DNA from 3 places in the Enteroscipio rubneri genome. Region 2 is predicted to be linked to each of the others. Evidence: predicted binding sites of a transcription regulator. Region 2 holds the regulator's gene; each other region holds the start of a gene.
The links. Region 2 encodes LexA, which represses DNA repair genes until DNA is damaged. Its sites were predicted from a motif close to CNAACANNTGTTNG; they were not measured.
Positions count from the first base shown of each region.

Region 1 (3,258 bases), 450 kb from region 2:
GGCAGCAAAATTCGCGAATTCTGCGAGAAAAATGAGGTAGGGGAAGGCTGGCGAGCCATCGGATCCTAGCCGCCGTCGCGCAACCTGGGCGAACACAGCCGAGGCCTCCCGCACGTCCCTCGCACGAAGCCCGAAAACCGGCTTCGGGCTTCCCATACCTCGTTTTTTTGACAGAATTCGGCTTTTTAGCTGCATGTCAGGATGAACGGGCCGCGGCCGAACGCTTCACCATCCCGACGCTGCGGAGAACCCTTCGCTCTGATGGCGCCAAAACCGCACAACTCCGACAGCACCAGTGCCGTGTGGCGTCCTTCGGCTTCGGCGGCCTGCGTCGCCTCCGTCCAACCCGCCTCGCGCTAGAAGTACCCGACCGGATGGATCACGTTATCGCGCTTGATGTCGAGGTCGAGCAAGCTCTCGTCGAGCAGCTCGGCTCCGCGCTGGACGCACGTGTTTCCGAACCGGCGGCGCAGATCGTCGATCGTCTCGTCGAGGTCCTCCAGCATGTGAAGACGCGGATCGAGAGCAAGTTCTAGCTGCTGGGGCGCGTCCATGGGCTCCAGGCCCGAGGCGCGCACGTGCAGACCGCGCAGCGGACGCGTCTCGTCGAGCGGCTCGTTCGCCTCGAGCAGCTCCCAGGCCGTGCGCGCGATGCGGCCCGTCACGTTCGTCGCGCGGGCGAGCGTCGTCTGCCGCGAGTAGCTGACCAGGTCGTCCGCGCTGCGCACGCCGATAGCGATGGTAGAGGCACGGACGCGCCCCTCGCGCAGGCGCTGCGCCACCGATTCCGACAGAAGGTAGATGAGCGCCTTCGCATCCTCGGGAGTCGCGATGTCGTGAGGCGCTGTCAAACCATTGCCGTAGCTCTTGATCGTGTGGTCCACCTCGTTGCGAGCCGCGTCGTAGGGCTTCACCGGCGTCTCGTCCTCGCCGCGGGCGAACGCGCGCAGCACGCCACCCATCTTTCCCAGCCTGCGCTGCAGCAGCTCCGGGGACGCACGGGCTATGTCGCCGATCGTGTCGATGCCCGACGAATGCAGCTTCTTCCGAGTGGCGCGCCCCACATACAATAGCTCGCCGGCTGGAGCGCTCCACACGAGATCGCGATAGTTCTCTGGCGTGATGGCCGTGATGGCGTCGGGCTTGCGATAGTCGCTGCCGAACTTCGCGAAAATCTTGTTCCATGAGATGCCGATGGACACTGTACAGCCCAGTTCGGCCTTCATGCGCTCGCTGATCTCGGCGGCTGTCTCGAGTGCGCCGGCGCCGGCCAGGCGCAGCGAGCCGGTGAGATCGAGCCAGGCTTCGTCGAGCCCGAACGGCTCCACGAGGTCGGTATACTGGTAGTAAATGCGCCGTGCGAGCAGCGAATACTTCTGGTACAGCCCGTAGCGCGGCGTTACCACCACGAGCCCGGGGCACTTTGCGCGCGCCTCCCACAGCGCCTCGCCGGTCTTCACGCCAGCCGCCTTCGCCTCGGCGCTCTTCGCCAGCACGATGCCGTGCCGAAGCTCCTCGTGCCCGCCGACGACCAGGGGGCGTCCGCGCAGCTCCGGCCGATCGGCCTGCTCGACGCTCGCGTAGAACGCGTTCATGTCCGAATGGAAGACCACGCGATGCGCGCCTGCTGGCCGCCGCCTCTCCGTCATAGGTTTCGCCCCTCCGCTCATCCGCGCAAGCACCGCCGGCTCACGCTTCACATCACTGCAAGAACGTATGTTCGCACAATGCCATCGCATGCGCAAGCGAACAGACCATGGAGTTTCGGCAACGAGAAAAGGGTGTTGGCCAGGTTATATATGATTGCAGAACCCGGCGGTTCGGCCAGGAAATGGGCGATGGCGACCTTGCGGTCGCCATCAAGTGCCCCTCCCCCAGTTGCAAGGCCCGGCCCGCGCCGCGACTCCCTTCGCGCCGATCGGACCGAACGCCTTACGGCATGTTTTAGCGAGGCGCGATGGGTGCGCGATCCTCTTCGGGTTCGATGTCGTCGCCCAGACGGATGGAACCGCTCTCCTTCAGGCGCGCGATCGTGGCATCGTCGGCTCCAACCTTCTTGAGATACTCGGCCGTGTCAGCGCCGAGCGGCGACACTTCCTCGAACTCGGAAATCTCAACCGGAATGGTGGAGATGTGATGCGGCAGACCCGTCTGAAGCACGCGGCCCACACGCGGGAACTCAACCCAGGCCAACGCCTCGGGGTTCTCGCGCGTAATCTGCTCGACAGCCTCGGTCTTGGAATTCACCTTGGCGATGCAGAAGTCCTTGTCCTCGAGCCATTCCATCCACTCGGCGGTCGTCTTGGACTTGATGGCCTCGCGCACGACCTCGAACGCCTCGGGCGCCTCCCACTCGCGCATGAGACCCGTCGGCTTGATCTCGGGATGCCCGATGGCGTCGCAGAACGGCTCCCAGAACTTGGCCTCGACCATGCCGAGGGCCAGCTTGCCGCCGTCGGCGGTCTCGTAGACGTTGTAGGCCGTCGAGGGGTACTCCAGGTCCTCGCGCTTGCACTCGCCGCCGTTGAAGCACCAGCGGGAATCGAGCAGCGAGTTCCACCACACGAAGCAGTCGAACATCGACGTGTCGATGTAGGAGCCCTCGCCCGTCACCTCGCGGGCGTACAGCGCCGCGAGCATCGCCTGGCCGGCCACCATGCCCGACGACAGGTCGCACAGGTGCAGCGGTGACATGGAGCCGTGGTTGACCGACAGGTAGCCGCTCGTCGCCTGCATGTTCAAGTCGTGCTGCGCCTTCTTCGAGCGCGGGTCCTCGGCGCCGTAGCCCGAGATGGAGCAGTAGATGATGCCCGGGTTGATGGCCTTGACCGACTCGTAGTCGATGCCCAGCTTCTTCGTGACGCCGGGGCGGAAGCTCTCGACGATCACGTCGGCTTCAGCGGCCATCTTCAGGAACCAGTCGACGACCTCGGAGTCTTTCAGGTTCAGCGACACGGACTTCTTGTTGCGGCCGAGCGCGGTCACGTAGTAGGAAATGCCGCCGCCCATCGTGGGATAGTCGTGGCGCATGAAGTCGCCCAGACCGGTGTCCTCGACCTTGATCACCGTCGCGCCGAGATCCGCCAGCACCTGCGTCGCGTAGCCGCCGGGCAGGTAGCGGGAGAAATCGAGGACGGTCAGCTTGGAAAACGGGGTGTTCTTCGCCATTGTGCACCTCACCTAGTTCTTCTTGGAGTTCGGGCCGTAGCTCGGCTCGAGGACGGACTCGGGCAGCGGATCGCCCGTGTACTCGAGCAC
Region 1 is NZ_CAWVIN010000002.1:217,615-220,872, reverse strand. It holds gene ABGT83_RS04330 (DNA polymerase Y family protein) at 357-1,649, opposite strand; gene ABGT83_RS04325 (CaiB/BaiF CoA transferase family protein) at 1,945-3,168, opposite strand; gene ABGT83_RS04320 (CaiB/BaiF CoA transferase family protein) at 3,181-3,258, opposite strand, start outside.
Region 1: the regulator LexA is predicted to act here: its motif matches at 1,710-1,723, upstream of ABGT83_RS04330 (DNA polymerase Y family protein).

Region 2 (3,258 bases):
ATTGCGGAGTTCAGACTCGATGCTCTCGATGAGCGTCGCTACCTGTTCTGGAGAAATAGGTCTTTTTGCACAGGCGATAAGCAGGCCTCTCATAAGTTTTTCGCGATCGTAGACTTCAGACGATCCATCGGACTTGATGACTATAAGCGGAGTGTCGCCAAGCCGCTCATAGGTAGTGAAGCGATGACCGCATTCGAGGCATTCACGGCGCCGACGAATGGTCGCACCGTCTTCGGATGGTCGAGAATCGACAACTTTCGATTCGGAATGACCGCAGGATGGACAGCGCATGGCACTCCTTCTGTCAGCGTTTTTTCCACCCTAACATACTAGATATTGTGGTTCAATGAAATCGATGAAATCATTGGAAAGAGCGTCAAGGCCGATGATGGTTCGGACATGTCCATACCCAATGTGTTCATGTCGGTGCCTGCGGCTATGTCCCGATCCTTTATGAGAAGGTCGGGCGCGCATCGCCCTCGCGTAGTCGATGCCGGCCGATGGGGCTGGTCGACTTCAAGAACCTCGGAGGGGAAATATCAAAAGCGATTCGATCATCGCAAGCAGAGCGACGGAAGGCTTTTGTTGATGTCCTCCATGAGGGTGTGTTATAAAGCAAGGAACAACCCAAAAAACGCCGTTGCGCAGAGCGTGAATCCGCCAACGGTCGCCTGCAGGAGGTTCATACGATCGAAGGGTTTTCCCGCTGCGTCTCCTGATCGCAGCTCTGTAACGAACTGCGATCTGAGAACGTTCCTATCGATTCGACCGAGTTTACTATGATATCCGAAGCAGGAACTGTCTGAACTTGGGCTCGATGGACGATCGCTTTGGTACGGCCCGGGAAATACGATAATCTCGGCCTCATGCTCGGCGGTCTCGATCGCTTCCAAGCGAAGAGCGGACGTTCCCTCGACAAGATATTTCGTCGCATATTTCTTCATTTTTACCCTCCTGCTCTTGCGTAGAACCTTTGTTCGCGTATATAATAGGTCGAACAAAGGTTCATGTCAAGAGACTTTAAAACATTTGTTCGCTAGTAGTATCGGACGACGAAAGGACGACCCTATGGCCGAGAAGGTAACGAAGCGCCAGCAAGCGGTGCTCGACTGCATCGAGGAGTGCATCAGGGAGAAGGGGTATGGTCCTACCGTGCGCGAAGTATGCCAGAGCCTCGGGCTTTCCTCCCCTTCAACCGTCCATGTGCATCTTAAGGCGCTCGAACAGAAGGGACTCATCAAGCGCGATCCGCTCAAATCGCGCTCGATAGCGCTCACGTATCCGCTTGAGGACGCGGCGCTTGCCACGAATGTCATCCAACCTTCGTTCAGCAAGATCGTGAACGTTCCGCTCGTCGGTAACGTTGCGGCCGGTTCGCCCATCCTTGCCGAAGAGAACATAACCGACACGCTTTCGCTTCCGACCGATATCGTGGGCGACTCCCCTTCGTTTTTGCTGTCGGTACGCGGCGAGTCGATGATCGAAGCGGGCATCAACGATGGCGACTACGTGGTCGTGAAGGAGCAGCCTGTCGCCGACAACGGCGATATCGTGGTCGCTCTGGTCGATGACGGTGCAACGGTCAAGCGGTTCTACAAAGAACAGGGGCACGTACGTCTGCAGCCGGAGAACTCCACGATGGAGCCTATCATCACGACTGATTGCTCGATTGCTGGCAAGGTTGTCGCGGTGTTCCGTCGGCTTTGATAATCTTGGTCGATATTGCATGAAAGAAGCCGACTCGCCGGTTTGCAATCGGCGAGTCGATGTCTGAATGCGCTCGATCAACCGGGTCGGTGCGTGCATGTGGTCGACTTGATAGGTTGGCCGCATAGTCCAGCGAGACTGGATGCGTGTTGGTCGAAAAGCTCGCCTTCTGAATACGTCGAATGCTTCAGTTGCTTTCCGAGAACGCGCGGAATAGGCCGGCGTATGAAGGAGCGGCCAGCATGACAATGTGCGTGCCGGCTTCCTCATGCGTTTCCGAGAGAATACGGCAACGCTCGTGGGCAACGGATACCAAATCCCCGCGATCGTAAGGTATGACCACGTTCATATGCGTGTCGTGCGACGACGCGACGCGGGCTATATGGGAAACGAGCTCGTCAACTCCCTCTCCTGTTGCCGCCGAGACGAACTGCGCCTGTGCGTAACGAGATCGCAGTGCCGCGAGTCCTTCGTTATCAAGCACATCGCACTTGTTAAACACCAGCACACGCTTGATGTTCTGGGCCCCGATCTGCCCGAGAACATCCTCGACAGCAGCTATCTGGGCTTCGTACTGGTCGGAAGAGGCGTCGACAACGTGCAAGACGAGATCAGCCCCCGTAATCTCGTCGAGTGTCGACTTGAACGCTTCGACGAGCGTCGTGGGGAGTTTCTGGATGAATCCAACAGTGTCGGTAATTGTGATCTCGCGGCCTTCCGGCAGCTCGAACCTGCGGGTCGTCGAGTCGAGCGTGGCGAACAATTTGTCGTAGGCGAGGACATCGGCATTCGTCAGTCGATTGATCAAGCTCGACTTGCCGGCATTGGTGTAGCCGGCAAGAGCCACCTTGTACATGCCGCTTTCGTAGCGGCTCTCACGCTGTACGGCCCGAACCTCAGCCAGATGCTTGAGCTCGCGCTTGATGGAGGTGATGCGCTTGCGCACCATGCGCCGGTCAACCTCGAGCTGGCTCTCCCCCTCTCCGAAGCGGGAGCCTACGCCACCGCCCATTCGGTTCGAAGCAAGGTGCGCCCACATACCGCGCAACCGCGGCAGCAAATATTGGTTTTGTGCGAGGCGCACCTGTAAGCGGCCTTCCTTGCTGTTGGCATGAAGCGCAAAGATGTCGAGGATAAGCGCTGTGCGGTCAATTATCTTCACAGGCTTGCCCACCGTCTTCTCAAGGTTGGCTTGCTGCGACGGCGAGAGTTCGTCATCGAACACAACAAGATCGGCGCTATGAGCTCGAGCAAGCTCAGCAACTTCCTCGGCTTTTCCCGTGCCCACGAAGGTACGCGGATTCGGCGTGTCGAGTTTTTGGATCGTGGTGGCTACAACATCGGCCCCGGCTGTATCGACAAGGCGTTCGAGTTCGGCAAGCGACGAATCGATCGGCCAGTTGGCGCCCGGTCGGTCGACGCCAACAAGAACGGCTCGCTCGCGATGCTGCTCGGAGATGGGGGTCATCCCCCGCGTGATGACGGATTCAAATTCGGACATGGGGGCAATCCTTTCAAAACAGACCTCAGCGTCATCAGAGGATGACGCGT
Region 2 is NZ_CAWVIN010000002.1:669,400-672,657, forward strand. It holds gene nrdR (transcriptional regulator NrdR) at 1-291, opposite strand, end outside; gene lexA (transcriptional repressor LexA) at 1,069-1,707, shown strand; gene hflX (GTPase HflX) at 1,895-3,208, opposite strand.

Region 3 (3,258 bases), on a different contig from region 2:
ATAGCGCCCTCGGCGTGCGGCGGGTCGACCTCGAAGTCCACGCGCTTCGTGAACAGGCTCACCACCGGCACGATGATCAGCGACAGCACCATCGCGATAGCGCCGCAGTTGATGGGCGACGCGATGAACGCCGTGCCCACAAACCCGGCGATCATGTTGCCCGTGGTCAGGCCCACGCCCACGATGAAGCTGGCCCACACGGCCGGGCGCGACACCCGGCGCGAGTACAGCCCCCAGAAGAAGGGGCCCAAAAACGAGCCGGCCAGCGCGCCCCAGCTGATGGACATGAGCTGCGCGATGAACGTGATGGACGAGTTGTACTGCACGAGCGCCAGCACCGCCGAGATCACGATGAACACCACCAGCAGCACGCGCATGTACGACAGCTGCTTCTTCTCGCTCATGTTCTTCACGAGGTTGTCCTTGATCAGGTCGAGCGTGAGCGTGGACGACGACGTGAGCACGAGCGACGACAGCGTGGACATGGACGCGCTCAGCACCAGCACGATCACGATGCCGATGAGCAGGTCGGGCAGCGTGGACAGCATGGTGGGGATGATGGAGTCGTACACCGGCGTGCCGGCGGCCGTCATCTCAACCTGCCCGCCGTACAGGCGGCCGAACCCGCCGAGGAAGTAGCTGCCGCCGGCCACGATCATGGCGAACACGGTGGAGATGATGGCGCCCTGCTTGATGGCAGGACCGCTCTTGATGGCATAGAACTTCTGCACCATCTGCGGCAGGCCCCACGTGCCCAGGCTGGTCAGCACGATGACGCCCAGCAGGTCGGGCAGATTCGGCCCGAAAAAGCTCACGAACGGGCCGGCCATCTCGGACCCCTCGGCTGGGATGAGCGAGAGCGTGGTGAGGGCCTCGGTGAAGCCGCCGTTGTTCACCAGCACGGCCACGATGACCGCCACGATGCCCAACAGCATGACGATACCTTGGATGAAGTCGTTCATGACGGTGGCCATGTAACCGCCCAGCACCACGTACACGCAGGTGATAACCGCCATGCCGATGACGCACCACTCGTACGGCAGCCCGAACGCCATGCCGAACAAACGCGACAGGCCGTTGTAGACGCTGGCCGTGTACGGGATGAGGAACACGAAGATGATGGCCGCGGCCGCGATGCGCAAACCCTTCGACTGGTAGCGCTCGCCGAAGAACTCGGGCATCGTGGACGCGCCCAGGCGATGCGTCATCTCGCGCGTGCGCGGGCCGAGCACCCACCAGGCCAGCAAGCTGCCGAGGATGGCGTTGCCGATGCCGATCCACGTGGCGGCGACACCGTATTTCCAGCCGAACTGGCCGGCGTAGCCCACGAAGATGACGGCGGAGAAGTAGCTCGTGCCGAACGCGAACGCGCTCAGCCACGGACCTACGTTGCGGCCGCCCAGAATGAACCCGTCAACGCTTCCGGTATGTCGTCGGCAGTAAATGCCGACGCCCACCGCCACGCCGACGAAAATGAGTACCATGCATATCTTCTCGATCATGGGAGATTCCTTCTCGATCATATACCTACAGGTCGTGCTACTCGCAGCGGCGCGAACGAGTGTTTTACGTGAAACACTCCAACGCTACCTGCTGATTCGCAGGAGGCGCACATGACTTTGCCGGGGCGCGGCACCCGTCAGCACAACACCGACGAAGCACCACGGGCAAACCCATGTGCTAGAGGTATCGATAGGAATAATAGGAAAGGGCGCGATAGGCGGTCGCGTCGGCCTCGGGGGTCGGTTTCGCGGCAAATGCGGACGCGAGCGAGTCCGCAGGGCGCGGGGCGACGGAACGGCACACGGCCGCAACGGCGAGCTGGAGGCGCCAGCGCTGTTCGACGGCAGTATGTCCCTTCGCAGAATGCATGGGCATACTTTACCATAGTGGAGCATGGGATGTGACGAAAAAGAAGACCGAGCGTAGGAAGCGACGAGGTGGGAGGTTCGTCCTCGCGCCTCGCGTTCTTGCGAGATCCATCGTAATACGAACCACATGGACTTTAATTCACAAGGGATTACTTTGTTTTTACGCTTCACCGGACCATATCTACCGCCACGCAAAGCAAAGAAAAGCGAGCATGCGATGCTATGGTTCAAATATGATTTATAGCGTAATATTCTTATTAAAATGCGATTAACGGTTCTACGATACATCGCTCAAGATAGGCCTCAGGCAGATCGGAAGGCTCCCTTATGATAACGCGGCGCAATAACACAACCTTGTTCTACGCGACAACGTTTGAAGCCTATCCGGACAACGCCAAATTTGAAATTTGGCCCGTCATCGTAGATGTCTTTCAAAACTGGATAGTCGAGAAAGAACGACGGCAGAGAGGCAACCGTTTACCGTCTCCAGCCAGACAGATAGACTTCGATATCTCCACCGCTCTGAAGTGGAATCAGGGCATGAGATTGAGCGCCTATTCAGCATTGATACTTCGCAGTGCAATGGCTAGCTCGCTCGAAACATGAGGATCCCGCAAAGGCGCAACATCAACAAAAATATCGAGCAGTGTCATTCTTGGAGAAATACAGAAGTCATTAGAGCCGTGGGTCTCAAATCCGTCCGACGATTTCATGCCGCTAAGATCCGTCCGTCTCTCGAAAAGCTTCGCACAGGGGACAATGGATATCGACGCTCCTTCTTCCTCGCTGACAACAAGAATCATGGAGGGGGATCGCATACCAAAGCACTGGGCTATGGACTACAGCGAGCAAGACTCGGAAAGCTGGTGGCGCACCTGGCACACCTGCGTCGGGATAACAGAATCGAGCGTAGGCGTATACAGTATAACCGTGCAGGTGTCTTACAGCATCGATCCAACCTATATGCGATCCGACGTTAAAACCCCTCCGCGCAATGTTCCTGTTTGCATCAGAAAACTGCTCGACACCGAGGGGATAGCGTGCATATCGGGCGAGGATCCCCTTGACGGAAACGCCCTCTTCATTGACAAGTGCTTTTACGGACAACCTTATACTTTCAATCAGTTTTACAACGATCTCACAAAACCAATCAGAAACGTGCCGCTTGTGGCCGTCACATCAGACGACGACGGCGCGTACCCCGTCAATCCTGATGAACTTGCCAGAAAACTGACGGGCATCGCCTTCGTAGTCGCTTTGGACAAGAGCAATAAAGAACTAGACAAGGTTCTTGAGGAAACCTTTTTCGACCGCGGTTCACGGAATTACGCCTACCGGCCGCTTCGCCATTCCATTCAGGTATATTTCCCAGGGCTCAATATGGACG
Region 3 is NZ_CAWVIN010000003.1:1,066,850-1,070,107, reverse strand. It holds gene ABGT83_RS11450 (sodium:solute symporter family protein) at 1-1,502, opposite strand, end outside; gene ABGT83_RS11445 (hypothetical protein) at 2,706-3,258, shown strand, end outside.
Region 3: the regulator LexA is predicted to act here: its motif matches at 1,555-1,568, upstream of ABGT83_RS11450 (sodium:solute symporter family protein).